DNA from 4 places in the Janthinobacterium sp. PAMC25594 genome. Region 4 is predicted to be linked to each of the others. Evidence: predicted binding sites of a transcription regulator. Region 4 holds the regulator's gene; each other region holds the start of a gene.
What was found. Region 4 encodes LexA, which represses DNA repair genes until DNA is damaged. Its sites were predicted from a motif close to ACTGTATNNNNATACAGT; they were not measured.
Positions count from the first base shown of each region.

Region 1: imuA (translesion DNA synthesis-associated protein ImuA) is a predicted target of LexA. The motif match lies at 3,809-3,826, and genes of this name have one in related genera.
Region 2: dinB (DNA polymerase IV) is a predicted target of LexA. The motif match lies at 4,176-4,193, and genes of this name have one in related genera.
Region 3: imuA (translesion DNA synthesis-associated protein ImuA) is a predicted target of LexA. The motif match lies at 1,965-1,982, and genes of this name have one in related genera.

Region 1 covers NZ_CP080377.1:1,812,756-1,820,077, reverse strand. The annotation lists gene KY494_RS07965 (error-prone DNA polymerase) at 1-1,607, opposite strand, end outside; gene KY494_RS07960 (DNA polymerase Y family protein) at 1,611-3,080, opposite strand; gene imuA (translesion DNA synthesis-associated protein ImuA) at 3,013-3,690, opposite strand; gene KY494_RS07950 (GNAT family N-acetyltransferase) at 5,139-6,269, shown strand; gene KY494_RS07945 (hypothetical protein) at 6,250-7,322, opposite strand, start outside.
Region 2 covers NZ_CP080377.1:4,203,690-4,211,011, reverse strand. The annotation lists gene KY494_RS18890 (D-2-hydroxyacid dehydrogenase family protein) at 1-473, shown strand, start outside; gene KY494_RS18885 (L-asparaginase) at 461-1,234, opposite strand; gene KY494_RS18880 (asparaginase domain-containing protein) at 1,396-1,881, shown strand; gene KY494_RS18875 (recombination-associated protein RdgC) at 1,962-2,858, opposite strand; gene dinB (DNA polymerase IV) at 2,975-4,093, opposite strand; gene KY494_RS18865 (S9 family peptidase) at 4,298-6,436, shown strand; tRNA gene KY494_RS18860 (tRNA-Val) at 6,536-6,611, shown strand; tRNA gene KY494_RS18855 (tRNA-Asp) at 6,666-6,742, shown strand; tRNA gene KY494_RS18850 (tRNA-Val) at 6,960-7,035, shown strand; tRNA gene KY494_RS18845 (tRNA-Asp) at 7,093-7,169, shown strand.
Region 3 covers NZ_CP080377.1:5,460,174-5,467,495, reverse strand. The annotation lists gene KY494_RS24585 (DNA polymerase Y family protein) at 1-1,304, opposite strand, end outside; gene imuA (translesion DNA synthesis-associated protein ImuA) at 1,234-1,944, opposite strand; gene KY494_RS24575 (putative Na+/H+ antiporter) at 2,151-3,416, shown strand; gene KY494_RS24570 (GNAT family N-acetyltransferase) at 3,451-5,484, opposite strand; gene KY494_RS24565 (MFS transporter) at 5,568-6,782, opposite strand; gene KY494_RS24560 (hypothetical protein) at 6,836-7,066, shown strand; gene KY494_RS24555 (PHB depolymerase family esterase) at 7,063-7,322, opposite strand, start outside.
Region 4 covers NZ_CP080377.1:5,627,486-5,634,807, reverse strand. The annotation lists gene rplI (50S ribosomal protein L9) at 1-80, opposite strand, end outside; gene rpsR (30S ribosomal protein S18) at 108-398, opposite strand; gene priB (primosomal replication protein N) at 424-723, opposite strand; gene rpsF (30S ribosomal protein S6) at 744-1,133, opposite strand; gene lexA (transcriptional repressor LexA) at 1,410-2,045, shown strand; gene KY494_RS25225 (cystathionine gamma-synthase family protein) at 2,112-3,353, opposite strand; gene purF (amidophosphoribosyltransferase) at 3,463-4,986, opposite strand; gene KY494_RS25215 (CvpA family protein) at 5,025-5,513, opposite strand; gene KY494_RS25210 (SPOR domain-containing protein) at 5,534-6,544, opposite strand; gene folC (bifunctional tetrahydrofolate synthase/dihydrofolate synthase) at 6,569-7,322, opposite strand, start outside.

The DNA of each region.
Region 1 (7,322 bases), 2.7 Mb from region 4:
CACTGGATAATGCTACGTTCCGCCATCGCAGCGTTTTCGATAGGCACCAGCCTGGACAACTTGGTGTGGGAGATGACGAACCCGCCTGGATGCTGTGAAAGGTGGCGCGGGAAACGCATTAACCTGTCGGCCAACTCCGCCCACTTCTCAGCGATGGGTGAGTTTGGGTCGAAGCCGCACGAGACCAGGCGCTCTTGAAGGTCCGATTTCCCACCCCAACCGTGGGAGGCCTTCGCGACCTTATCTACGACCGAGAGGTCAACGCCCAGGGCCTTTCCGACATCGCGTAGCACGCTGCGCGGTCGATACGAAATGACTACGGCTGTAAGGGCGGCACGCATCCGACCGTATTTCTTGTAAATGTACTGAATGACCTCTTCGCGCCGCTGGTGCTCGAAATCGATATCGATATCAGGCGGCTCGTTTCTCTCCTTTGAGATGAACCGTTCAAACAATAACGTGCCGCGCGATGGGTCGACTTCCGTGACGCCCAGACAGTAGCATACAGCCGAATTTGCGGCCGAGCCACGGCCCTGACAGAGAATGTGCTGCGACCTGGCGAACCGCACGATATCGAAGACCGTTAGAAAATACGATTCGTACTGGAGTTCGGCGATGATGCCAAGCTCGCGTTCCAGTAGCGCCTGGACGTTCTCTGGGATACCTGCCGGGAAACGCCAGTGCGCGCCAATGTATGCCTCTCTGCGAAGGTACGACGTCGCCGTTTCGCCGTCAGGAACCAATTCTTGCGGATATTCATATCGCAGCTCATCGAGTGAGAATTCACAAAGCTGCGCGACCCGTACCGATTCGTCGAGCGCTTCCCGCGAGTAGAGGTTACCCAGGCGTACTCGGGAACGCAGATGTTGCTCAGCGTTTGGCGCCAGCCGGTACCCGCATTGTGCGACCGGTATGCCATGGCGGATTGCAGTCATCGTGTCTTGAAGGGGCTTGTATGAACGGACGTGCATGCAGACATCACCGGTTGCGACGACGGGCATCCCGAATTCCTCGGATATACCGGACACCAGTGCCCGATGCTTTTCGTCCTGGGCGCGGTGGTGCAAGGTGAGTGCGATGCGGGCGCGACCAGGTACACATTGAATCAGCCACGCAGCTTGGCGTTCCACCTCATCATAGCTGGCGTTGTATTTCGGCACGAGAATGAACTGACAATCTGGCAGGCTCCGCAAATGCACCAGGTCACCAACCGGCGAGGCGATATCGCGGGGCAGGACTAGGTAGGAACCTTTTTCAGTACGAGTCCGCGCGACGGTAATCAGTTCGCTGAGGTTCCCGTATCCATTTCTATTCGTCGCCAGGATGATGAGAGCGAAAGGAGAACTTCCATCCTCGGGAGTCACCGTCATTTGACTGCCGATGACCAGATGGATTCCGAACTCCTTGGCGGCGATGTGGGCCTTGACGACGCCGGCCAAAGTGCATTCATCCGTAATCGCGATGGAAGCGTATCCAAGTTTTGCGGCGCGTGCGACCAGTTGTTCAGGAGCCGAAGCGCCTCGCAGGAAAGTGTAGTGGCTGAATACCTGAAGCTCGGCATAGTCGGGTAGTACTGGGGCCGGCAAGGGGAGGGAAGTGGTGTTCATGGCTCAGGCGTATAGACCGTGCAGATACCAGCGGGCCTCCTTCGTCCGTTCGAGATAGACCCAGTAGCAGGACGCGTCGGTGCCCTGCGCAATGAAATAGTCGCGCGCCGCCGTTTGGTCGTTCCACCATCCGGCCTCGAGACGCTCCGGACCTTGAATAATTTTCAACGGGCTCCCGTAGAACGGCCGCTCGCCACGCATCAACAGTGGAATCGGTTTTGGCAGGAGCCAGAATGGGCGTCCTTCCAGGACTTCATCGTCATCCAATTTGCGATATTTTTCCGTAAGGGGTACCCATTCGTTGCAGACCTCGGGGCGGTAATCCTGCATTGCGGCCGGCGTCAGCACGTTCTCGGCCCCAAGGCGTGCAGTAAGCAGCTCCAGCAGCCTATGGAAGTCCTGTGGCGACCCACCTGGCTCTGGGAACAGGGACTCGTTAGGAGGAAGCATTGGTTCGATTTTTTTCGCGTCCAGCCGCAATGCGATAACGGGCGCGATGAGCTCAACCTTGCCAAGGCGCTCCTTGAGTAATCGCACCAAGTGGGCCTCGTGCCAGGCTGGCTCCGCAAGCGCGATTTCGAGTTCAGTCGGAGGCATCGCCGCACGCCCGCGCTCATGCTCCAAAACAATGGTGAAAACACGAACCGCCTGTTGGAGAGACGTCAGCCAACCCACGAGTTGGAGGATAAGTCGCGTCGCGCCATGCAGCAGAGCATCAGCATGTTCGATACGGTCGAAGGTCTCAACCCGTTCTGAGAACGTCAATGGGACTTTAATCCACTCGAACATCTCCGGCGCCTGGCCATACGCTCGGTCGAGGTCCGCAAGCAGGTCCTTGCTAGTGCGTCGAAGTAGGCCTGGGCGTGGCAGACGTTGCAATGCGCCGAGGTTCTTGGCTCCAATGCCGGCCAGCCATTCGTCGTATGCGGCGGCGGCGGGTAGCAATCCGCACGGCAGTCTGTCGAGCATGCGTTCCAGCGATTTCATAGTTAGCGCGCGCCGGCGGAACACGGCACCTTTGCGGCGAAAACTCCTGGCAAGCAGCCATGCTCCTCGCGCGGTAGGCGCTGCGCCAAGGCGCGCGGTGAAACCCAGCGCAGCAATACTGCGAGCTATGGCCCCGCAGATGGCGTGTGGCCCTTTGAATAAACGCAGGCTGGCGCTCACATCCATCAGGATAGAGAAGTCGTCTTGAAGCGTTACCTCTGGGGTGTACTGCAACAGAGCCATCGCGATGGCGTCCAGCGCCAAGGCCTCCTTCTCAAGGCTGCGCTCAAGTATCACCGTACCAGGTGCGATGGCCGACACGCCCCCAATGCGCATCCCCAAGCGCACGCCGCTGTGCGCGGCATCGGGCGATATTGCCGTGACCTGCTCCTGATGCATTACTGCATACGGACCTGGCTCAGACCAAGATGGCCGCAGCGTTTCTAATGGCAGTAGTGGAAGGTACACGCTTAACAGTAATTTCATGGTCTACATCCAGATGCTGACGACCAGCGGGCATGTCCGCAAGCGGTATAAAAAAGGGGTTGTCACAATGAGGCCCCCGACGTTTGATAATGTCGACCGACACACCGCCTAGAGCGGGCCGAAGCGCGATTCGAAGCGGTGATGGCGACGAGTCGGCGCTGCTTGAAAGCGGCCGCATCAGCCACAGCCATGTATCTGTGCTTTGGGCTGCCAGGTTCAACCGCCTCAAGGATTCTGAGCGGACGTTCGACTGCCAAAGCACGACGGCCCCGCACGAGCCGTTTTTCAATATTTGTTCCGCCGACCAGAGCGCATCGGCCGAACTGCCCGGCCGAAGCCAAAGCAGGTTGCGGTCGATAAGACCCCAGGACCTGCACGTCATGGCGTGCGGTAGATACGGCGGCTGAATCAAGGCAATGCGCTGTGTCGCCGCCAACTTGGCGAGAGCGGGTTTGAGTAACTGCATCTCGCCGATGCCGGCTTGTTGCAGCAACACTTCCACCAGGGCGGACCTGGGCCATCCACCGTTCGGCAGTTCCGCATCCAAAACCGCATGGCCCGTCGTGCAGGTCGTTGACCTGGATAGAGCGAGCTCGCTCGCACGCCACACATCCTGCAGAGGCAGTTGCAGAAGCGCGCGGGCTGAATCGCTTTGGATGAGGGGTGGGCACAGCATCGGTTTGGTTTACTTGGTTAGATTGGCAGGAGATGGTTTTTGGTAAAAAACTACTGTGTTTTTATACAGTATAATTCAACGTCAGGAAAAATACACATCTAAATTAATTTCCTATGGGATGCGTTGTACATTTCAAATGTAATGGCGAAGATGTGCATTGCAGACTTGCAGGAGCACGCGCCCGACGAAGAGTGTGGTGGGAGAGGTGATAATGATATAAACGACATGTCTACATCGTGCTATCCATTTGATACGTATAAATCGACTGACGGCACTGCGCCCTGGCCAAAAGCTCCTGAGGGTCCGCCCGAAAACGGTCAAGGAAAGAGCGAGGTTCCTTGAGGATAGTCAGTACCTGGACTGTCAAGAGACGTCGACCAGGTCCCTGCCGGAAATTTGAGCAGGCACAAGAAACCCGCACCTGTACTCGTTGTGCGGCGCGTATGATGGAGTTGTCCACAGTGCTGTCCACGCCATCTGTGGATAAATTCAGCTGTTATTTCCAACGCAATTGCTGGGTCGGCATTCGGAGATATTACTTCCCCCTTTGAAGGATTCAAACACGTCCATGCGGGCCGAGAGCGTCATTCTCAGCAGTGATACATCTCATTACAAATGATGATTGGCGAAATATGGCGCAGTGCAGCATAATTGGCCTGTCTCCTCCAACTCCTCCAAGAATTGGATTCAACCCGCCCTCCGTTGGCGGGTTTTTTTTCGTCAAAATTACGGCTTCGGAATGGATGCCGGAGGCTTGCAGCGTCAATGGGTGGGCAGATGAGCAATCGCTATGTGCCAGGCCTGCGTACTGAAGAGGCTGTGTGGTGGCCATTCACCGTACCGACTGGGTGGCCATTAGAGGAATGCATCTCGTGCGAGTGCTTTCGACGCGAATAGCCGGGTGGTGTGGGCGACTGAGAATTCAACAGGACCTGAGCCTCCTCGAATCCGGAGCCGCTCGCGCTGGCCAGTTACCTCCGTTACCACCGCGCCTACCGAAATTTTTGGGCGTAGAGACCGCGCTGAGGCGCGCCCGCTGCCGGACTCTGTGCCGGACCGCAGCCGTCATGGCGCCAGACTGCCGGCCGTAGCAGGTTGAGTCGGCCAGGGTCGCCAATATGGTCGGGTAAGTGACTAATCGAGCAATCCGGGCGGCACTGACGCATGACGTCGGGCAAGCAAACGAGTCTCGTCTACGAACCCGCGCGTCATTTGACCTTACGCTACTGCACGGACCTCGAGGTGCGAATTTGGGTACCTGATAGAATATCGCTGGTACAAATACAATTGTCATCAAGACGCCCGCCTTAGGCAGGCCGTCAGGGGCGTTGGTCCGCCTCGTGCATCCCTTAGGAAAAAGAGCTAACCTTACTGGAATTTTCTTGGAAACGGTCGTCGAAGTACTCGAGTCACTAAGCACAATCGCAGAAGGGGAGTGGGAGGCACTGACTGAGGGCAACCCGTTCGTAAGCTATCGTTTCCTTGATGCGCTACATACCTCTGGCTGCGCTTCCAACCGCACTGGATGGTCCCCACGATACCTTGTCCTGAGGCGCCAAGGCAAGCTCGCCGGCGCGATGCTGCTGTATGCCAAGTCACACTCACGAGGGGAGTATGTCTTCGACCATGCATGGGCACACGCCTATGAACGCCATGGACTCGAATATTACCCGAAGCTCGTTTCAGCCGTCCCGTTTACCGCTGTCACAGGCCCGCGGCTGCTGGCAACCAACGAAGCTGACAAGGAAATTCTTGCTCGCGCAGCGATTCAATTCGCTCAGGAAGTCGGCGTCTCATCACTACATATCTTGTTCCCCAGGGCAGAAGACCTCGAGGTGGTACGTCGTGCCGGCATGATGTTGCGGGAGGGGGTTCAATTTCACTGGCTGAACCGCGACTATGAGTCCTTTGACCAGTTCCTTGGTTCAATGGCGCGCGAAAAGCGAAAGAAGGTGAAGCAGGACCGAAGACGCGTCGCAGAGGCCGGCGTTAGCTTTCGGTTTGCCTCCGGGAAGGACATGACCAGCGAAGAACTCGATTTCTTCTACGTGTGCTATTCGGCAACCTACGAGAGCCACTACTCGACCCCTTATCTCACGAGGGAATTTTTTGCTCAGATACAAGCTTCAATAGGGAAAAATCTGCTTTTCATCTTCGCCGAACAAGCTGGCGAGCCGATAGCTGCGGCCCTCAATTTTGTCGGTCCTGACGCAATGTACGGCCGATACTGGGGCACTACCAAGTTTGTGTCGGGGCTGCATTTTGAGCTTTGTTATATGCAAGCAATCGCCTACTGTATCGATGCGTCGATTCGCGCATTTGAAGGAGGTGCCCAAGGTGAGCACAAGCTGGCTCGAGGCCTTGAGCCGACGCCCACATGGTCAGCACACTGGGTTGCAGACCGGAGGTTTGAGCATGCAATACAGGAGTTTCTCAATCAAGAGACAGGCCAGATGAGTGAATATATTGACGAGTTGGCCGATAGAGCGCCGTTCAAACGCGCTGCGAAGTAGGCCGCTTTGCGATAAGCCCCATCTTTTTTTTAACCCTTAACTCAACATCTTCGAGCATATTTCTAAGTCTAGAAATTTCTTCATCCTTGCAGGAAAGCAGCGAGTTTAACTGGATAACACGTACAGCCAACTCTCGGTTTTCCTCCGTCAATGTATCTAGTGTGGTTGTTCCATGGGACATCCTCGAAACGCGGCGATAGGCCTCCTGGCTTAGCTTGGAATCATGACCAAGCACTTTAGCCAAACCCGCCACAATGTCAGCGTAAGAAATCGGTTGACCCTTGTCGATACAGTTCTGAACTTCTTTTTCAAACCAATCTTCGGCAAATTTTCGACGGATGGCATGGACTCCAGCGCCTTTCGGTGCATCAATCGCATTAAACGCATCGGTGAAAATCGCGGTCCAGCTCTTGTCATCCATCGCCGCTCTAGTTTTTTCGGATACAAAAAGCGGAAGCATGTTAATGGATGCATTCTTTGCAGCGCGGACAAAGATATCGTCACCATAAATTGATTTGATGAACCTATTTATTTCCAGGGAAAGAGGAATTGGAATGTCAAAGAAGTTTCGTTCATCGTTTTTTTGTTTATAAGGCTGAATCGAATGAATCTTCAATGTACTTATTGATTTCTCGATATTTTTGTCGCTGAATTGACCGATGACTAAAGAGTTTGTGCTCTCGCGACGTAGCCCAGTCTGGTCGATTACTCGCATAAACAAAATATTTCTAGCGCCAGTTTTCACAAATTTAACGTTTCGAAAGTATTCTTCAATGTCGTTAATTTCTGCAACAGTTGCCCAATGTTGACCACTCATACTTGCTGAGCTTTCGGCGACGCCCGTAAAGCACTGCGGATACAGTTTGCGTGGTTGCCCGGTCCAATGAGTTGGGTTGAGCGAATGCAGTGGTAATGTCGATTTAATTGCTACATGAGTCTCAGTGCCAATACTCGGGGCAAGTTCGCTAATCGAGCTCGACGCCCACGAATAAAATTCGTATAAAACGTGCATTTTTATATTTACAGATTTCTTCGCAGTGAGATTGCCACGGG
Region 2 (7,322 bases), 1.4 Mb from region 4:
GCGAAGCGAGCCGCGCGGCGGCCGTGGCGGCCGGCGATACGGCGGCGGTTTCACGCGCAGCGTTCTTTGAACAGGCCGACGTCTTGAGCCTGCACCTGCGCCTGTCCGAAACGACACGCGGCCTGGTCACAAGCGAAGACCTGGCGCGCATGAAACCAGACGCGCTTTTCGTCAACACCAGCCGCGCCGAACTGGTCGCCGAGGGCGCGCTGGAAGCGGCGCTGCAGATGGGACGTCCGGGCGCCGCCGCGCTGGACGTGTTTACGGATGAACCATTGCCGCCCGGCGCGCCATTGCTGCTGCTGCCGAACGTGCTGGCCACGCCACACCTGGGCTACGTCGAGCGTGACAGCTATGAGCTGTATTTTCGCTACGCCTTGCAAAACATCGTCGATTTTGCGCAGCATGAATGCACGCGCCTGCTCAATCCCGAGGTGTTGCAGCACGCGCGGCAAACCGCTCAGGAGCGCTGAAACCCCTTGAGCAGGTCAGGCTCGCCCGTGATGCGGATGGCGGGCGCGGGCAGCGCGTGCCGGCCGCGCCACAGGCCGGCCCAGCCGGGTGGCCAGGCGATGTCCGGTCCACGGTACGGCGCCACGCCGGTGCGCACGGCCACGACCGGCACGGGCGGCATGTCCTGCAAGGGCTCGCCCGGGGTACGCTGCATGTCCAGGCTGTACATGTAGGTGGGCAACAAGGCGTCGCAGACGCGGCCAAACCACGCGCTATGGTCGTCGTCGCGCCCCAGCGCCTGCGCCAGGCCCTGCGGATCGAAACGCGCCAGGGCATCGATCAGCTCGCCGGTGGTGGCACCGGGCGTATCGCCCCAGCCCATCACGGGGTTGACGTTGTAATCGGCGCCCGAACCGTACCAGCCTTCGCGCCAGGGCCGTTGCATCCAGTCGCGCGGCCCCGTAAACAAATGCCAGCGCCAGTGCAGTCCGGACGGCTTGGGCCAGGAATACAGATACAGTTTTTGATAACCGGCCTGGTGCAGCTCGCGCACCATGGTCATCAGGCGCGCATGCGGCATGCGGTCGGGCGGCGCGCGGCGAAACAGGATCGCTTCGCCATCGGCAAACTGCACATCGTCGGTCGACAGGTTCAGGTCCAGGGTGCGCGCTTCGCTGCCGAAACGGGCGGCGATCCAGCCCGTCAGCAGATTGACGGACGTGATGACGCCATAGCCGCGGTGGCGGTGAAAAATGACGGTGCCGGGAGCGAGCGCTTTCATACGGAGTCGGGATGGCAGCAAACAAAGAAACCAGTGTACTCACAGATGGCCAAATTTTCCAGATGCGATCTGCAACGGCCCGCAGCGGGCTCGCCATTCACGCAAGGCACACAATCCACGCTATCATGCGCGTCATTCTCCACTGACATCGTGACCACATCATGACTTTGCGCATACTCGCCACCGGCGGCACTTTCGACAAACACTACAACGAATTGAACGGTACCCTGGGCTTTTCCGACAGTCATTTGCCGGCAGCGATTGCCCGCGCGCGCATGACGGCACCCGTGGCCCTGGAGCAACTGCCTCTGCTCGATTCACTCGACATGCAGGATGCGGACCGCCAGCGCGTGCTGGCCTCGTGCCGCGCGGCACAGGAGAAAGCCATCGTCATCATCCACGGCACCGACACCATGCGCGAGACGGCGCAAGTGCTGGGCGCGGCGAACCTGCAGCAAACGGTGATTTTGACGGGCGCCATGATTCCCTACGAAATCGACAACTCCGATGCCCTGTTCAACCTGGGCTTTGCCTGCGGCGTGGCGCAAACCTTGCCAGCGGGCGTGTACGTGGCCATGAATGGCCAGATCTTCGCCTGGGACAATGTGCAAAAGAACCGCGCCGCCGGCGTGTTCCAGCCCTTGTAAGCCGATGCCGGGACAGGGCTAAAAGCACAGGCGAAAAAAAAAGGAGCCGCAGCTCCTTTTTCGTACCTGCACAGCTGCTTTTATGCAGTTGCTTCACCACCCAAAGCTTCGACCACGTCGGCCATCAGCTTGGAGAGCTCGCCCGTCATCAGCATCACGTCGCCGTCGAAACGCTCGTCGTCGTTCTTCGTGCTCGATTCCGTTTCCTTGATCACGTCCAGCGGCTTGACACTCTTGATGGCCAGCGACTCCGTCAGCACGAACGAGATCTTGTCATTCCACGTCATGGCCAGGCGCGTGCACTGCTTGCCGGCCGCGATGTGGCGGCGCACGTCGTCCGCTTCCAAGGTGTGGCGCACGTAGCGCACGGTGGCCTTGCTTTCGCCCGTGGCGCGCAATTCCGTGTCCATGTCGACCGTGAAGCCGGCAGGCGCGTCGTCGGCCTGCAGCCATTCCGTCATCACCGCCACGGGCGAGCGCTGCACGCGCAGGCTTTCCAGCGGCAGTTTGTCGACGGCTTTGAGCAGCAGCTTGATGACTTCATCGGCTTTCGCCGGGCTGGCCGCATCGACCACCAGCCAGCCATTGACGGGGTCGATCCACGTCCAGACGTTGCTGCGAATGCTGAAGGCGCGCGGCAGCAACTCGTCGGCCACGCGCTCCTTCAATTCCTTCATGGCCTTTTTACCGGGCGCAAAGCCTTGCGCTTCTTCCATCTCGGCGGCGCGAGCCTTGGCCACCTGGTTGATGACGGTCGCTGGCAAGAGTTTCTTTTCCGTGCCCAGCAGGATCAACATTTGCTTGTTGACCACGTGGACCAGGCCACCGTTCGGGCGTGGCGTATCCCAGCCCTGGCGCATCAGATCCATGCTGGTCGCCGGCGTAAATTTGTTCGAGGACAAGGCCTCTTCCAGTTGTTCTGGCGTATAAGCCCATGGTGCGGGCAGGCGGTAAATCTGAAGATTCTTGAACCACATAGTTTTTGTCTTCCGTTTGTTTCAGTAGTGCCAGGGGAACGCCATTCTACACTTTCGACGTGAAAATGCCGTCAAAAGCGCGGTCTGGCGCGGTATGTATCTTGTAGGAAACGCCGCTAGAGCCTGGGAAACAGCTCCGCCTGGGCTGGCGCCTGCCGCGTGACAACGGCCGGATCGGACAAGGTCGAGATGCGCACGCCCAACAGGCGGATTTTCTTGTCAAATGGCACGCGCCGCAGGCAATCGCGGCTGGCGCGCAGGATGGCGGCGGCGTCCGCCGTGGCGCTGGGCAAGGTGATGTCGCGCGTGACGGTGCTGAAATCCTCGAAGCGCAGCTTGATGCCCACCGTGCGCCCCGCCAGCGACTGTTTATCGAGGTCGCCCGCCACGCGCGTGCACAGGCTTTCCAGCTTTTCCGACAGGGTGGCGCGGTCGCGCACCACCTGCAAGTCGCGCTCGAACGTCGTCTCGCGGCTGACGGACTTGGTTTCCCGGCTCGTCTGGACGGGCCGCTCGTCGATGCCCAGCGCCGCCTGGCGCAGCCAGCCCGTGTACAGGTCGCCGAACTGCGTGCGCAGCATGGCCATGTCGGCTTGCGCCAGCTCGCCGATGCTGACGATGCCCAGCGCTTCCAGCTTGGCCGTGGCCTTCGGGCCGATGCCATTGATCTTTTTTGCCGGCAAGGGCCAGACCCTGGTTTCGACATCCTCGGGCGACAAAATGGTCAGCCCGTCGGGTTTTTCCAGGTCGGAACAGATTTTTGCCAACAATTTGTTGGGCGCCAGGCCGACCGAGCACGACAGGCCCGTCGCCTCGAACACGGCCGCCTTCAGGCGCGCCGCCATGGCCGGCGCCTGCTCGCCATGTTCGGTCAGGTCGACATAGATTTCATCGATGCCCACGTTCTGGATGATGGGGGCAAGATTGGCCACGGCTTGCTTGAAGCGGGCCGAATACTCGCGGTAAGCCTCGAAATCGGCGGGCAGCAGGATGCTGTCGGGCGCCAGTTTCGCCGCCTTCATGATGCCCATGGCGGAAAACACGCCGAACGCGCGCGCCGCATACGTCGACGTGGTGACGACGCCGCGCCCCACGTAGTCGCGCATGCGCGCGAATTGCCGCGTGCCGTCTTCCTGCAGCATCGGTTGCTGCAGTCGGCCGCCGCCGATGACGACGGCTTCGCCGCGCAATTCCGGATATTTCAGCAGTTCCACGGAGGCAAAGAAGGCATCCATGTCCAGGTGAGCTATCCAGCGGCGGGCGGGTGGCTCGGGAAGTGGGGAGGCAGATGTGGTCAAGGACACCTCGCGGCAGGATACTGTAGTTATATACAGTATCGCTGGAAATGCCCGTGGATGCAAGTTGAAACGCATGCGCACCACAGTTGCTTTTCTCAATGGCAAGATTACAATCCTGACACGACTATAAAAGGAGTTGCCTTGTCTACAGCACATCAAGCTTTGCGCCACATGGCCGTCTGCTCATCCATCCTGCTGTCCACGCTGGCGCCATCCGCGCTGGCCGCCGATGCCACCGCCCCTGTCGCCGCCAGGACGGCCTGGCAGGAAACGCGCCACGGCACGGTCGTCACGGACGACTACCGCTGGCTGCAAAAAAAGACCGATCCTGCCGTGATCGATTACCTGAATGCGGAAAACGCCTACACGGCCGCCGTCACGGCCCCGATCCAGCCGCTGGCCGACAAGGTGACTGCGGAAGTCAAGGGCCGCATGCAGGAAGTGGACCTGTCCGTGCCTGCGCGCCAAGGTAACTTTTACTATTACACGCGCACGGAAGCGGGCAAGCAATATCCGCTGCATTGCCGCCGTCCTGTCGGCGCCAGCGGTGCCTACGATGCGCAGGCGGTCGAAGAAATCCTGCTGGACCAGAATCAATTGGCCGAAGGCCACAAATTCTTTGCCGTGCGCGCGTTTGCCATCAGCCCGAATGAACAATTGCTGGCCTACACCACCGACACGACGGGTTTCCGCCAGTACGAGCTGCATGTCAAGGATTTGAAGACGGGCAAGCTGCTGGGCGATAGCATGCCGCGCGTGACCTCGCTGGCGTGGGCGGCGGACAATGCCACCCTGATGCTGACGCAGGAAGACGCCACCACCAAGCGCTCGGACCGGCTGTTCCGCCTGGCCCTGGGCGGCGCGCCGCAACAGGTTTACCACGAGCCGGTGGAGCAATTCACCATCAATGTGGATCGCACGCACGACAAGCAGTTCTTCGTGCTGACCTCGGGCAGCACGGATACGAGCGAAGTGCTGCTGCTGCCAACGAGCAAGCCGCAAGGCAGTTTCCAGAGCGTGCTGAAACGCGAAAAAGGCCACCGCTACATCGTCGAGCACCGCGACGGCCAGTTGTATATCGTCACCAACAAGGAGGCGAAGAACTTCCGTGTCGTCAGCGCGCCGCTGTCTGCGCCGCAGCCGAAGAACTGGAAGCCCGTCGTGCCGCACAACAAGGATGCCGTGATCCAGTCCATCGACGTGTTCCAGGGCTACCTGGTGGTGATGGAAAAGGCGCGCGCCCTGAACCGCGCGCGCATCTACGATTTCGCGCATAAAAACTGGAAGACGGTGCAGTTCGACGACCCCGTCTACCTGGCCACATCCGTCGGCACGCCAGAGTTTTCCGCCACGCAATTTCGCATGTCGTACCAGTCGCCCGTCACGCCGCCCACCGTCATCGATGTCAGCATGAAGGATGGCAAGCGCACGGTACTGAAACAGCAGGAAATCGGCGGCGGCTTTGACGGCAGCCGCTACACCACGCAGCGCTTGTGGGCGAAGGCGCGCGATGGCGTGCAAGTGCCGCTGTGGGTCGTCTACAAGAAGGGAGTCAAGCTCGACGGTTCCGCGCCGCTGCTGCTGTACTCGTACGGCTCGTATGGCATTTCCACGGAAGCCACTTTCTCCATCAGCCGCATCAGCCTGCTGGAGCGGGGCGTCATCTATGCGCAGGCGCATATCCGCGGCGGCACCGACATGGGCGAAGCCTGGCATGAAGACGGCATGCTGATGAAGAAGAAAAACACCTTCAATGACTTCATCGACAGCGCCGACTATCTGGTGCGCGAAAAATGGACCAGCCCGAACCGCCTCATCATCCAGGGCGGCAGCGCCGGCGGCTTGCTGATGGGCGCCGTCGTCAACATGCGCCCCGAGCTGTTCCACGCCGTGCACGCGGCCGTGCCCTTCGTCGACGTGATGAACACCATGATGGACGCCAGCCTGCCCCTGACGACGGGAGAGTATCTGGAATGGGGCGACCCGAACCAGAAGGCGGCCTACGACTACATGCTCAGCTACTCGCCCTACGACAACATTGCGCGCAAGAATTATCCCGCCATGCTGGTGACGACGGGCCTGAACGACAGCCAGGTCATGTACTGGGAACCGGCCAAGTATGTGGCCAAGCTGCGCGCGTACAAGACGGACGGCAATCCCCTGCTGCTGAAAACGAATATGGGCGCCGGCCACGGCGGCGCATCGGGCCGCTATAACGCCATCGCCGAGAATGCGTTTAATATGGCGTGGATGCTTTCCCAATGGAATATCACGGAATAATGTGAAAAAAGCGCTTGCAGAAGGATTTTAGCCATCCTATAATAGCCCCTCTTCCAGACGTGGTGACAAACGTCGGGATGGTTTTCTGAGACAAGCAACGGGTGCTTAGCTCAGTTGGTAGAGCGGCGCCCTTACAAGGCGTAGGTCGGGAGTTCGAGCCTCTCAGCACCCACCAAATCAGAAAACTGTCCAGTGCTTCATGGATCAGCAATACAGATCATACGAGCTTGGAGTGGTAGTTCAGTTGGTTAGAATACCGGCCTGTCACGTCGGGGGTCGCGGGTTCGAGTCCCGTCCGCTCCGCCAATAAAAGAAAAGCCCTTTGGTTCCCAGAACCGAAGGGCTTTTCCCATTTCCGAACCAGAAAACACGTCAATACTCGCTCCCTTGAATATTTTTGCGCTTTTCAGCAAAAAAACTGCTTTTAGCCCTCAAGAATAGTTGCACAAGCGGGAAAGCGCCCCCTATAATAGTGCCTCTTCCAGACGTGGTGACAAACGTCGGGATAGTTTTCTGGGTATGCGGGTGCTTAGCTCAGTTGGTAGAGCGGCGCCCTTACAAGGCGTAGGTCGGGAGTTCGAGCCTCTCAGCACCCACCACCAATGCAGAAAATTATCCAGTGCTTCATGGATCAGCAACACAGATCATACGAGCTTGGAGTGGTAGTTCAGTTGGTTAGAATACCGGCCTGTCACGTCGGGGGTCGCGGGTTCGAGTCCCGTCCGCTCCGCCAATAAAAGAAAAGCCCTTTGGTTCCCAGAACCGAAGGGCTTTTCCCATTGTGGGGTCAGACCCTCAACACCGCCAACGTCAACCTCAAAGCTAACTTATCTGGGGGTCTGACCCCGGCTGTTAGAATCAGCGCTCGTCCTGACTCTGCAGCTCC
Region 3 (7,322 bases), 170 kb from region 4:
GAGCCATAAAACGGCCGGTGCTCGCGCATCAACAGGGCGACGGGCTGGGCCAGCAGCCAGCCGGGACGGGGCATGCCGGGCAAGCCGGGCGGCAAGTCGGGTGCCGCGCTTCTTGAAACGGGCTTGGCCGGCAGCGGCAGCCACTGGTTGGCCGCCTCGGGACGGTAATCGGCGCGCGGCACTGCCTGCAAGACATTTTCCATGCCCAGGCGCGCCACCAGCAATTCCAGCAAGCGCTGACGCTCCTGCGGCGTGCCGCCCGGCTCGGGAAACAGGCTCTCGCTCGGTGGCGCCATCGGCTGCACCTGCAGCGCTTCCAGGCTCAGGCCGATCACGGGTGCCTCCAGCACCAGCTGCGCCAGGCGCTCCTTGAGCAGGCGCACCAGGTGCTCGTCGCGCCAGACGGCCTCGCCTAAGGCCAGGTCGATGACGGTGGGCGGGCGCGCCACCCTGCCCCGCTCGTGCGCCAGCAGCAGCTGTATGCGCTCGACGGCGAATTGCCGCGCGCACAGCCAGCCCGTCATCTGCTGCAGCAGGCGGCGCGCGCCGAACAGCAGCGCGTCCGCGTGCTCGACGCGGTCGAACAATTCCAGGCTGGCGCGGAACGTGGGCGGCGCTTCGAGCCAGACGAACAGTTCCGTGCCGTGGCCATGCGCGTCGTCGAGCATATCCAGCACGGCCCCGCCGCAGCGGCGCTGCAAGCCGGGCCGGGGCAAGTGGCGCAGCTGCCCCAGGGTGCGGCAGCCGATGCCTTCGAACCAGTCGAGCCAGGGGCGCGCGGGCGGCAGCAGGGCGCACGGCAGGCCGTCGAGGCGGCGCACCAGACTCTCCATGCCCAGCACGCGGCCCCGGCGCGTGCCGGCGCGTGCCAGCAGCCAGGCGCCGCGCGCCGTGGGGGCGCACGACAGCTGGGCCGTGTAGCCCAGCGTGCGCAAGCTGGCCGCGATTTGCCGGCACAGGGCGCGCACGCCGCCGAACAGGCGCAGGCTGGCGCCCGCGTCGACCAGCAGGGTCGCTTCCTCGCCCTGCGCCACCAGCGGCGAGTATTGCAGCAGCGCCAGCGCCACCGCTTGCAGGGCTTGCGCTTCCAGTTCGGGCGAGCGCTCGTGCAGGCGCGCCTGCGGCGCCAGCATCAGCACGCCGCCACGGCGCATGCCCGGCCGGATGCCGGCCGCCCGCGCCAGCGGCGACAGGGCCATCACTTGCTCCTGCTCCAGCACCACGCCCAGCTGGTCAGCCGACCAGCGCGGGCAAAATACTTCGAGCGGGAGCCGGGGCAGGCACAGGCCGATCCAGAGTCGCATGGCGTAGCAGTAAAGAAGGAGGTTGCAGGGGCAGGAACAGGGGCGCGTCGCGCTGCGGTCCCCGGCGCTTGATGAAGCCGATCTCGATGCCGCCGGCGGCCGGGCGCACGGACAGGCGCAGCGGCGCGGGCGACGCATCCTGCGCACCGTGCAAGGGGCGCAGCATGCAGAACAGGGTGTTGCCCGATTGCGCCGCCAGGTGCAGGCGGCGCAGGCTGTCGGCGCGCACGTGCGACTGCCAGAACAGCAAGGCGCCGCAACTGCCGCTGCGCAAGATGTTTTCCGCCGCCCACAAGGCATCCTTGCTGCCCGCGCTTTTGAGCCACAGCAATTGCGATGGCGCCAGCCCCTGCGCGGCCAGGGCCAGCGCCTGCGGCGGATGGGGCGGCTGCAGCAGCACGATGGGCAAGCCCGGCAGTTGCGCCAGCGCGGGCGCCAGCAGCCGCAATTCGCCGCTGCCCGGCTGCTGCACCAGCAGATCGATGAGGCTGCCGCTGGGCCAGCCGCCGCCGGGCAGCTGCGCGGACAGGGCGGCAAAGCCCGTGTCCAGGCAGCGCGTGGCGCCCTGCCCCAGCTGCGATGCGCGCCATAAAGACGGGTGCAAGGCTTCCGGCGCGGCCATCAATTCGGAATGTTGCATAATTGAATATGAAGATGAATACTGTATGCATATACAGTACTATCCAGTCCGGCTTTTGGCAAGGCTTATCTGTCAGATAGCGTGCCCGGGGCCGCTCCGCCATGTCCGAAAAACCCCGTTTCTGGCATCGATTGCTGTACCATAAGCACTCTCCTTACCGCCTGGCAACGTACCAGTCGGCTCCCTCCGTCCATAAGGAAACGCATTTGACCACCATCCAACTCATCAGCGCCATCGTCTTCGGCCTTGCGCTCATCCACACCTTCGCCGCCAAATCGTTTGAAACCCTGGCGCAGCGCCATCCCCGCCACGGGGGGCTGCTGCACTTGCTGGGCGAAGTGGAAGTCGTGTTCGGCTTCTGGGCTTTCATTTTGATCATCATCATGGCCTTTGTCTCGGGCGGCGATGCGGCCATCGAGTATGCCGAATCGCGCCAGTACACGGAACCGCTGTTCGTCTTTGTCGTCATGGTGGTGGCCGCTTCGCGCCCCGTGCTCGACGCCGTGCAGCGCCTGCTCAAGGGCGTGGCGCGCGTCATGCCGCTGCGCACGGAACTGGCCCTCGTCTGGCTGGGACTGGCACTCGTGCCCCTGACGGGCTCGATGATCACGGAACCGGCCGCCATGACGCTGGCCGCGCTGATGCTGGCGCCGCAAATCTTTCGCCCGGGCATTCCTGAATGGCTGAAATATGGCGCGCTGGGCGTGCTGTTCGTCAACGTTTCCATCGGCGGCACCCTGACTTCGTACGCGGCGCCGCCCGTGCTGATGGTGGCCACCACGTGGAACTGGGACAGCGCCTACATGGCCAGCCATTTCGGCTGGAAAGCCGCCATCGCCGTGCTGGTCAACGCCACGGGCGTGAGCATATTGCTGCGTAAATACCTGCACAGCAACACCTCCGACATCAAGCCGAAAGCCGGTGACGTGGAAGCGCCGAAAGTGCCGCTGGCCGTCAGCGTCGTGCACATGATCGTGCTGGGCGGCGTGGTGGCCCTGGCGCACCATCCCGTGCTGTTCTTCGGCCTGTTCCTGTTCTTCCTCGGCTTCGTGCAGGCGTATGAGCGTTATCAAAGCCCGCTGATCCTCAAGGAAGGTTTATTGGTCGGCTTCTTCCTCGGCGGCCTGGTGGTCTTGGGCGGCATGCAGCAATGGTGGCTGCAGCCCATCGTCTCCAGCCTGAAACCGCTGGCCCTGTTCTTCGGCGCCCTGGGCTTGACGGCGATCACCGACAATGCGGCCCTGACTTACCTCGGATCGCTGATCGTCGGCATGACGGACGAAGCGAAATACATGCTGGTGGCTGGCGCCGTGGCCGGTGGCGGCCTGACCGTCATCGCCAATGCGCCGAATCCGGCCGGCGTATCCCTGCTGCGCCGCGGTTTCAAGGATGAATCGATCGGCGCCGTCGGCCTGCTGGCCGGTGCCCTGCTGCCGACGGCCGTGGCGGCCCTGGCTTTCCTGGCTTTGTAATCACTGCAGTGCGGCGGCCACCCTGGCCGCCGCATTAATCCCCTTCGTACACGAGGAAGTGCAGCCGGTCATAAAACAGGCTGTAGGCATAGTCGAACGTGCCCACGCTGCGAAAACCCTTGTGCAGATACACCTGCAGCGCTTCGCTCTTTTCCCATACCGTCAAGCTGATGCGCGCGCAGCCCTTGCGGCCGGCCAGGTCGCGGATTTCATGGAACATTTGCCTGAACAAGCCCTGGCCCCGGTATTTCTCGTCGATGGCCAGGCTGCTGACGAAACAGTCGTCGGCGCGCGCATGCGCCAGCACGAAGGCGTCATACGCATCGTCGAGCGCCTTCATGTCGTCGCGGTAATATGACACGGCGCCGCAGGCCTGGAACTCGTCCATCGTCGCGGCCGTGAAAAAGCCGATGAAGCGGTCATCCTCGTCATGCAGGCCGTGGATGTGCGCCAGATACGGGTCGATGTTCTGCCGCCGCTGCAATTCGACGAACTGCAGATTGAGTTTATTTCCAAAAGAACAGTATTCCAGGTAGCTGGTGGCAAACAGCAATTTGGCCATGCGGTTCTTCGTCTCGTCGTCCAGCAGTTCGCCCGCCACCAGCTTGAGCGGCGCATGCGACAGCAAGCCCGCCTGCGCCTCGTCACCTGGCGGGGCCGCATCGCCGATGGCCGGCATGCGGCTGCCGTGGCGGCCCACCGTGGGACGCCAGAAATTACCGACAGCAATATGCTGCGAACGGTGGGCCAGCAGGTAGCGGCAAAAAACGTCATTCACACGGTCCAATAGCGGGTCGTCCGACAGCACCGAGTAATAGTGAAAATGATCGATATCCGCCCGCAGCTGGGCCGCATACGCCATGCGCGGCACTTCCTCGATGTCGAACACGTCGACGATGTCGGGCAGGCGCAAAGGATCGTCGAGCTGCCAGCCGATGTCGGCTAGCCGCGCCACGCAGCGCGCATACGCGCGCCGCTCTTCGTCGCTCAAGGGGATGTGCATCTCGGTAATGATATCGTCCAGCAAGCGCATGCTGCGGATGCCGCCCGCCACCGCTTCGCGCGCGCCGTCATACAGCACGCCATAGCGCTGGTAGAACTCGGCATGACTGAGCACGGTCACGCCCAGGTTTTTCTTCCATTCGGCATAGAACTGGCCGAACAGTTGCGCTTCGAATTGCGGGCAGGAATGGGGAATTTCCCCATCGATACCCGCATAGGCGAGGTTCACATTGCGCTGGATCACACGCAGCGCCGCGTCGTTTTTCTTGGCAATCAGCATGCCCGTTTCATCGAGAAACAGATTCATCCAGCTGACATGCCGGCGCGCTTCACTGTCATCAGCGTTGCGCTGGAAGTAGTCGGGCACTTCCGGTTTCATCAGGAAAATCGTCGCGGGATTGTGCGGAATCGTATCGACATCCATATACATGCCGCCGTATTCGCACATGATGAGAATGCGGAAATAATCGGACAAGGTGGCGAAGTAGCGCTGCGCATGCAGGGTATCGAGGATGTCGAAGCGGGCCGGCGCAAAGTCCAGCGCCAGCGCGCGCAGCGAGTTGATGTGCAAGGTCGTGCCGCCGATGGCATAGCGGCCTATCGTGTAGCGCCCGGCGCCGCCCGTGGGGCTGAAGCGCGCGTCATTGCGCAGCTGCTGCACATCCCACACCCACAGGATGGAGACATACGGCGCGCCGCCGTTGTGCCGCACCTCGTCCAGCGCCGCGCCCCACTGCTGAATCGCTTCACAGGCGATGGCCGGCAGCGGCCCGCCCATCCAGATGCGGTGCAGGTAGCGCTCATCGTCACCCAGCGCGCGCGTGGGGATGCAGCTGAGCGAGGAACAGCTTGCCGCATTGAAATACGTAAAATTGCCGGCGACAAAGCTGCGCAGGGCCGCGACGCCCGCCTGGTGCTGCGCGGCCAGTTGTTCCTGGTCGCTGCCGGCCGGCCCGACATCGGCCAGGGTGATGTAATCGAGTTTCAGCCGGTGGATGCGGAATTCGTATTCCAGGCTGAAAATCTTTGCTTGATCGTGTTTTGAGGCCAGGTCATCTATTTTCATGGGCGCACCATTTTCCACAGGAAAGTGTCAATCAACGTCGCAGGAGGTAAAACAGGGGCGGGGACATGCGCAGCGTGGCGCCATCAGTGCCGGGCCAGCCGCACCTCGCTTTCCCGGCGTCCCGCCATGCCCCGCGTAAACAGCAGCAAGCAGGCGGCGATGACCACGATGACGGGGATATTCAGCAGCGCATACGTTTCCAGCGCATAGCCGAAGCGCTGGCACAGCACGTTGTACAGCTGCAGCCAGGCGGACAGATAAATGCAATACAGCAAGCTCATGGCGGCCGTCGTCAATGTCATCGACTCCTTGCTGGCCGTAATCGCGCTGCGGAGCAAGGCGCCGTTGAACAGGCCGAAGCCGATGGAATAGACAAACATGCAGGCCGCAAACACATCGACGTGATGGCGGCCCAGGCCCGCGCCCAGCATGCCGCCCGCCGCGATCAGCCCGCCCAGGCGCAGCAGATGGACGAGCGGAAAATCCTGGCGCAGGCGCTGGATGGCGATGCTGCTGAGCACAAAGCCCGACAAAATCACGCATTGCAGCGCGATATACGTGGCGTAGGAGGCGCCCATTTCCTGCAGCACGAAGATGGGCGAAAAGCCGATCCAGGCCGTCAGGGGCACGGTGGCCAGCCCGGCCGTGAACATGCCGAACATGAAGCGCCCGTTGCTGAAAATGGCGGCATAGCTGCGCACGATGGCGCGGCCATCCAGGCGCGGCTGTGTCGGCGCCGTGCGCGGCATGCTCTTGAACAGGCCAAGCAGAGACAGCAGCGCCAGCAGGCCGGAGAGAAAAAACACGTAGCGCCAGTCCAGCCGGCTGATGATGGCGCTGCCGAGGATGGGACCGGCCAGGGGCGCAAGGATGGTGGTGCTCGACAGAATACTGCTGAGCTTGACGGCCGCCATGTCGTCGAACAGTTCATGGATCATGGCATAGCCGATGAAGATGAAGCAGCAGCCCATGCCCTGGATGAAGCGCAGGGCGAGAAATTGCTCGATGGAATTGGCAAATGGCACGGCCAAGGTGGCCAGCAAGAACAAGGTATTACCAGTCAGCACCAGCTTGCGCTTGCCGATCGTGTCGGCCAGGGGCCCGAGGAAAATCTGCAGCGAACTGCCGCCCAGCAGATACAGGCTCAGGGACAGGGGGACGAATTTTGCCTCCGCCTTGAATTCGTCGACGATGCCCAGCATGGCCGGCATGATCATGTCGTTCGACAGATAGATATTCAACTCAAAAACGAGAAAAAACGCAAAAAACCACAACAACTGCCTGGACTTGATGGACATGGCGCGTTCCGTAACGTGGGTGGCTGCCGTCAGTGCGTATCTGCCGTCGGGGCATGGAACGGCGGATACGGATCACACTGAAACGTGTACCAATTGTATACCAGTTAGGGTTTTTATCGCTTGATTTTGTGATTTTTAAATACCGCAACAATACCACTTACGCCAAATACACGGCGCTGCAGCAATGGCGCCGGGCTGAAAAGAGCGCCGCCATGCGGAAAAAAAGAAGAGCCATGCGTACCAGTGCCTGCCGTGCCGTTGCGGCGCGCGGCAGGCTGGCTTAGCGGCGGCGGTGACTGGCGAAGAAATCGAGCAGCATCTTGCTGGCGTCGGGCTTGGCCTTGTCGTTGAACGGCAGGCTGGCGTCACCGCCGCTCCACGCGTGTTCAAGGTGCTCGACCTGCGCCACGCGCAGCAGCACCTCCTGGCCCACCTGATAATCGTGCAGCGCATACGCATGGGCCGGATTGCGCCCGCCCGCCGCCCCGCCCGGCAGACGCTGCACCGTCACCAGCGTATCGGCTGGCATGCGGTTCACGC
Region 4 (7,322 bases):
CGTGCGTAACCGTCTTTGACTTTGACGACTTCGCCGAGGTTACCGACGTTAACAACTTTTTCTAACAGAATGATTTGCATAGTTCTTCTCCAGGAATATCTGACCGATTAAGCGTGGTGCAGATCGGTGTATGGCAGCAGCGCGAGGAAGCGAGCGCGCTTGATTGCGGTGTCGACTTGGCGCTGGTAGTGCGCTTTGGTACCGGTCAGGCGTGCTGGCATGATCTTGCCGTTTTCCTGGACGAAGTCTTTCAGCGTGTCGACGTCTTTGTAGTCGACTTGCTCAACGTGAGCTGCGGTGAAGCGGCAGAACTTCTTGCGTTTGAACAAAGGGTTTTGCTGTTTGCGTTTTTCTTTAAGCTTGAGCTTATTTTTGTCGAACTTTTTACCGAATGCCATGTCAGGCTCCTGTATCTAAAATGCGCTAGTCAGAATTGACTGCACTAAAATCAATGATGTGAAACACCAAACTCTTGCTGTTGCGGCTCTTCCTGGCCAGGAAACCCGTGAACTGATACACCCCACCCAAGCTTGCCTGGCTGAACCGGCCTGAGATTTCGCCAGCGGCTAGCGCGGCAACATCAAACTCGGTCAAACGGGCAATTCCTGCTTCCATCTGCTGCGAACTGTGTTGCAATACTGCATTCACAATCGGCAGCCCTGCCGGGGTATAGCGCAATATTTCGCGCTCGGCAATGATGGCGGTAACTTGTAGCTGGTTCAGCGCACGATCCTGGTCAAGAATTAAGCTGCGGCTGCGACTGGAGCGGCTGCTGGTGCTTCGGTGCGGTGGCTTTTGGCCGCGTCTTCGCGTTGTACCGATTTCATCATCGGCGAAGGAGCTGTTTCAGCTTTCTTCATTTTAACGGTCAGGTGACGCAACACGGCATCATTGAATTTGAATGCTGTTTCCAACTCGACCAGGGTCTCGTTGTCGCATTCGATGTTCAGGCAGATGTAGTGTGCTTTAGGCAGCTTTTGGATCGAGTAAGCCATTTGACGGCGACCCCAATCTTCCACGCGGTGAACCGAACCGCCGCGGGTGGTTACGCTGGCTTTGTAGCGTTCGATCATCGCGGGCACTTGCTCGCTTTGGTCCGGATGGACGATAAAGACTATTTCATAATGACGCATGCAAACTCCTTCAGGTCGGATTAATAATCGCCCACCCCGGCGTCAAGACGGGTGTGGGAAGGTCAGCCGAAGATTATAACCGCCTTTTGCAAACGTTTCAATCATTCCTTCAACAAGCGGCCCGCGCACGGGGCAGGTCAGGCGTTTTTTCCTGCCCATTCCGGTATTTCGCACGAAATTCGCGCAAATGACGGAAATCCCCTTGCATAGTGGGCGATACTGTACAAAAATACAGACTGTTCATATAGACAGCATTTTAGTATGCACCCACCGCTCATGATCAAGCTGACAGCACGACAAGAACAAATCCTGAACCTGATCAAGGACGCGATTGAAAACACGGGTTTTCCTCCCACCCGTGCCGAAATCGCCAATGAACTGGGTTTCAAATCGGCCAATGCGGCCGAAGAGCATTTGCAGGCCCTGGCCCGCAAGGGCGCGATCGAGATTTCGCCCGGCACCTCGCGCGGCATCCGCCTGATCGGCGCGGCGGCCGAAGCGCAGGCATCGAAAGTGCCGGCGGCGCTGCTGATGTCGCTGCCCCTGATCGGCCGGGTGGCGGCAGGCTCGCCCATCCTGGCACAGGAAAACCTGGAGGCAAGCTACAACGTCGACCCGGCCCTGTTCTCGGCCAAGCCCGACTTCCTGCTGAAGGTGCGCGGCTGGTCCATGCGCGACGCCGGTATCATGGATGGCGACTTATTGGCCGTGAAGAAGGTCGACAGCGCCAAGAATGGCCAGATCGTCGTCGCCCGCATCGGCGACGAAGTCACCGTCAAGCGCTACAAGAAGACGGGTTCCGTCATCGAACTGCTGCCGGAAAACCCCGACTTCAAGGTCATCACCGTGTCGCCGGAAGATGAGTTTGCCCTGGAAGGTTTAGCGGTAGGCTTGATGCGCAGCTGGCATTAAGTTTTACGCGCAAAAAAAGGGCCGCGACAGCATGACTGTCGCGGCCCTTTTCATTTATCCGGATACTTATACATCGAGTGCCTGGCGGAAATCCTCAAGCAGATCCGCCTCATCCTCGATGCCCACGGACACGCGGATCAGGGACTCTGCGATGCCCATGCTGGCACGGCGCTCCGCACCCATCTCGTAGAAGATCGTGTGGGCGACGGGAATGACCAGGGTGCGCGTGTCACCAAGGTTGCTTGCCGGAATCGCCAGATTCAAACGATTGAGGAAATCGAAGCAATCGATGCCCTCTTTTAATTCAAAGCTGAACAGCGAGCCATAGCTGCGGAACAAGTCCTTCGCCAGCGCGTGCTGCGGGTGCGACGCCAAGCCCGGGTAATGCACTGCCGCCACGCGCGGGTCGGCGGCAAGCATCGTGGCCAGCGCCAGGGCGTTGGAACAGGTGCGGTCCATGCGCAAGGCCATGGTTTCCGCGCCGACGGCGATATGGTGCGCCGCTTCCGGGCCCAGCGATGCGCCGAAGTCGCGCAAGGCCTTGGCGCGGATTTGCGCGATGCCCCACTGGGCTGGCGCCGCTTTCTTATAATTATCGAAAATGTTCGGGTAGCGCGTCCAGTCGAACACGCCCGTGTCCGTCAAGCTGCCGCCCAGCGCATTGCCGTGGCCGCCGATGGATTTCGTCAATGCATTGACCACCAGGCCCGCGCCCACCGCTTTCGGGCGGAACAGGTAAGGCGTCGTCATCGTGTTGTCGACGATGTACAAAATGCCACGTTCCTTGCACAGCGCGCCGATCTTTGCCAGGTCGGCGATCTGCGTGCGCGGATTGGCGATGGTTTCCACGAACACAATGCGCGTGGCCGGCGTGATGGCGGCCGCCACGTTGGCCACCTCGGTGGCGTCGACGAAGGACACGGCGATGCCCTGCCCCGTCACCGTTTGCCACAGGCTGTTGGTATTACCAAACAGAAAGGCCGACGACACGACATGGTCGCCCGCGCGCAGCAGCGACTGCACCACGGCGCCGATGGCGCCCATGCCAGTGGCGAAGCACAGGGTCGCCACGCCGTCTTCCATCTGGTTGACCTTGTCTTCCAGCGCGGACACGGTCGGGTTGCCCTGGCGGCCGTAGCGGAAACCGGGCTCCTTGCCCTGGAACACGGAAGCGAGCTGGCGTGCGTCGCTGTAGCCGAACGCGACGGAGGTGTGCACAGGCTTGTGCAGCGAGCCATGCTCGATACCCTTGCGGCGGTCGTTATGCAGGATGGTGGTGGTAAAGCCGTAGTTTTTTTTGGTGGTCATGGTGGAAGTTCCGGATATTCGATTTGCCGCTTAACCCCAAGGCAAATGCTGGGGTCAGACCTGAAGGTCTGACCCCGAAAAAAAGCCCGGCATCGGCCGGGCAGGTTACTTATGCTTCTGTCGTCGCCAGGTTCAGGTTCAGCTGGGAACGTGGCGTATCTTCGGGCGCTGCCGCCTTCGGATGGTGGCGCGCATATTCCAGGCGGTCCAGATATTCCTGCGACACGTCGCCCGTCACGTACACGCCATCGAAGCACGACGCCTCGAAATTGACCAGGGCAGGATTGACGTCGGCGATCGCCTGCTTCAACGCGCCGATATCCTGGTACACCAGATAGTCGGCCGTGATTTCGCGGCACACTTCCTCCGTCGTGCGGCCATAGGCGATCAGCTCATCGCGCGTCGGCATGTCGATGCCGTACACGTTCGGGTAAATCACCGGTGGCGCGGCCGAGGCGAAGATGACTTTCGTCGCGCCCGCTTCGCGTGCCATCTGCACGATTTCACGGCTGGTGGTCCCGCGCACGATGGAATCGTCGACCAGCAACACCACTTTATCCTTGAATTCGGACGGAATAGCGTTGAGCTTCTGGCGCACGGATTTCTTGCGCGCCGCCTGGCCCGGCATGATGAAGGTGCGGCCGATGTAGCGGTTCTTGATGAAGCCTTCGCGGTATTCCAGGTTCAGCGCCAGTGCCAGCTGGATGGCGGCAGGACGCGAGGAATCGGGAATCGGCATGACCACGTCAATATGCACGTCCGGCAATTCGGCACGGATCTTTTCAGCAAGGTATTCGCCCATTTTCAGGCGCGTGGCGTACACGGAGGCGCCGTCGATGACGGAGTCGGGACGGGCCAGGTAGACGAATTCGAACACGCAGGGATTCAGGCTGGCGTTGTCGGCGCACTGGGCGCTGTGCAATTTCTTGTCGGCATCGATGAAGACGGCTTCGCCGGGACCGATGTCGCGCACGAAGCGGAAGCCCATGCCTTCCAGCGCCACGGATTCGGAGGCGATCAGGTATTCGGGGCCTTGCTCCGTTTCATTGATGCCCAGGCACAACGGACGGATGCCGTGCGGGTCGCGGAAGGCCAGCAAGCCCACGCCGGCGATTTGCGCCACGGCGGCGTAGCCGCCCTTGACGCGGCGATTCAGCACGGTGATGGCCTTGAAGATGGCTTCCGGGTCCAGATTCAGGCCCGTCGTCGCTTCCTGGATTTCATGCGCCAGCACATTGAGCAGCACTTCCGAATCGGAATCGGTATTGATGTGGCGGCGGTCATTTTTGAACATTTCCTGCTTCAACTGTTCCCAGTTGGTCAGGTTGCCATTGTGCGCCAGGGTAATGCCGAACGGCGCATTCACATAAAACGGTTGTGCTTCCTCTTCGCTCGACGAACCGGCCGTCGGATAGCGGCAATGGCCGATGCCCGTCGTGCCTTGCAGCGAACGCATGTTGCGCGTACGGAAGACGTCACGCACGAGGCCATTGGCTTTGTGCATGGAAAACATACTGCTGTGATTGGTCGCAATCCCTGCCGCGTCCTGACCGCGATGTTGCAAGAGCAACAATGCATCATAGAGCAATTGATTGACAGGTTGATGGGAAACGACGCCGACGATGCCACACATGGTGTGCTCCTAAACTGTGCTACTGATTTTAAAAAAATTCAAAATTTCACATGCTGCGCGTAAGCGGCAGGCAGATAAGGCTTGATGGCGCGCGCGCCCTGCTCCGCGAACGGACTGAGCAGCGCGTTTTTCCAGAATGGCTGCTGCGGTATGGACGTCATGCCGCACAAGATGACGGCGGTCAGCACGATCACAAGCCCCCGCGCCACGCCGAACAGGCTGCCCAGGGTGCGGTCGGCCAGGCTCAGGCCCGTCACCTTGACCAGTGCGTCGACCGTCATGGACAGCAACCCCATCAAAATGCGCACGCCGATGAACAGCACCACGAAGGCCAGCAACAGGCGGACGGCTTCGCCCGGCACGGCTTCCGGCAGGAATTTCGCCAGGGTGGCGCCATACGCGTTGGCGATGACGAAAGCCACGATCCAGCTGACCAATGACAGTATTTCCTTGACCAGGCCACGCATCATGCTGATCAGCACGGACGTCATCAGCACGAACAGCACCAGGTAATCGAAGATCGTCACGCCCGTTCAGCCTTGCAACATCAAGCCGGCACCAGGCTGCCGCCCAGGCCCAGCTTTTGCAGCTTGGCGCGGGTCTTTTCGGCGTCTTCGCGACTGCCGAACGGGCCCACGCGCACGCGGATGCGCTCGCCCGACGGGCTGGAGACTTTCTGCGTATAGGACTTGATGCCAGCTTCGCGCAGCTTGTCCTGCAATTCATCGACCTTGTCCTGCGTCGCCAGAGCCGCCACCTGCACCACGAACTTGCCGCTGCCGGCGTCGTGTGCCTTGTCTTGCGCTTTCTCTTGCGGCTTGTCGATTGGCTTGCCTTCCAGAATCGCCATGGCGCGCGCGGCATCGTCGGCCGATTGCGCCGGCTTGGCAGGCTTCGCTTCAGGCTTGGCTTCCGGTTTTACCTCATGCTTGGGTTCAGGCTTCGATTCCACCTTGACCTCGTGCTTCGGTTCCGGCTTGGCTTCATGTTTCGGCTCAGGCTTCGGCTCCACCTTGACCGGCTTGGGCTCAGGCTTGGGCTCGGGTTTCGGTTCCACATAGGCCGGCTTGACCGGCGCAGGCTGGACGGCGGCCAGCACGGGGGCCGGTGCCGCTGCTGGTGCCGGCGTGGGCCTGGCCGCAGGCGGCAGCGGTGCGTCGATGATTTCCTCGGACTGGTCCAGGCCATTGTGCGCAGCCGCCTGCGCGGGCACGGCCGGCACGGGTGCAGGCGCAGGCGCGGCGGCCTTTTCTTTCGACGGAATGTCGATGGCGATATCGTTGAATGGCGCTTTCGGTTCGGAATCGAGCAGCATCGGCAAGCCGACAGCCACACCCAGGGCCAGGGCGATGGCACCGACCAGGCGGCGGCGGGCGCGCTTTTTTTCAGGCAAGACCGGATCCGGCGCTTCCTTGCCGCCACGGCGCGATCCGCCGCCACCGGAGGTGTTGGCGGCGCGTTTGCGGCTCGGCGACTGTGCTTCGCCAGGAACATAAAAGCCGCTGTCTTCGCCAGAGGATTCTTGCTTGTTTTTAAACAGTTTCGAGAACAAGCCCATGCGTGATTTTCAGTCGAGTGCGTTTCAGTGAAGTGAGGATTTTCGGGCCTTCATCACGCCGGCGACGGTGAGGAAAGAACCAAAGACCACGATTCTATCATTCTCACCGGCCCGGCTCATTGCATTTGCAAAAGCTTGTGCCGGATCATCGAAAATAGACACAGTATGCTCACTGCTGTCGGGCTTATCTTCGAGCATGATCTGCACCTTGGCGGCCAGCTCGGAAGCCGTTGCCGCGCGCGGCGACGGCAGGCCCGTCAGGCACCAGTGGTCGACGTGTTCGCTCATCGCGGCCAGCACGCCATCGATATCCTTGTCGTGCATGGAACCGAACACGGCATAGGTGTATGGGTGATAGCCCATATTGCCCAGGTTCTGGTTCAGCGCCGACGCCGCGTGCGGGTTGTGCGCCACATCGAGGATCACGCTGGGGCGGCCAGGCAAGACCTGGAAGCGGCCCGGCAGTTCCACCGTCACCAGACCCGTGCGCACTTCCTGCGCGCCCACGGGCAGTGTCAGCCTCAGCACTTCCAGCGCGGCCAGCACGGCCGTCGCATTCAGGATCTGGTTGGCGCCGCGCAAGCTTGGATACGCGAGAGAATTGCGGCGCTGCTCGCGTCCGCCATAGTTCCACTGCTGCTTGTCGCCCGAATAATTGAAATCGCGGCCCATCAGCCACAGGTCGGCGCCGATGGCCTCGGCATGGTCGATCAGCGACTGCGGCGGCACGGGGTCGCTGCAGATGGCCACCTTGCCCGGGCGGAAGATGCCGGCCTTT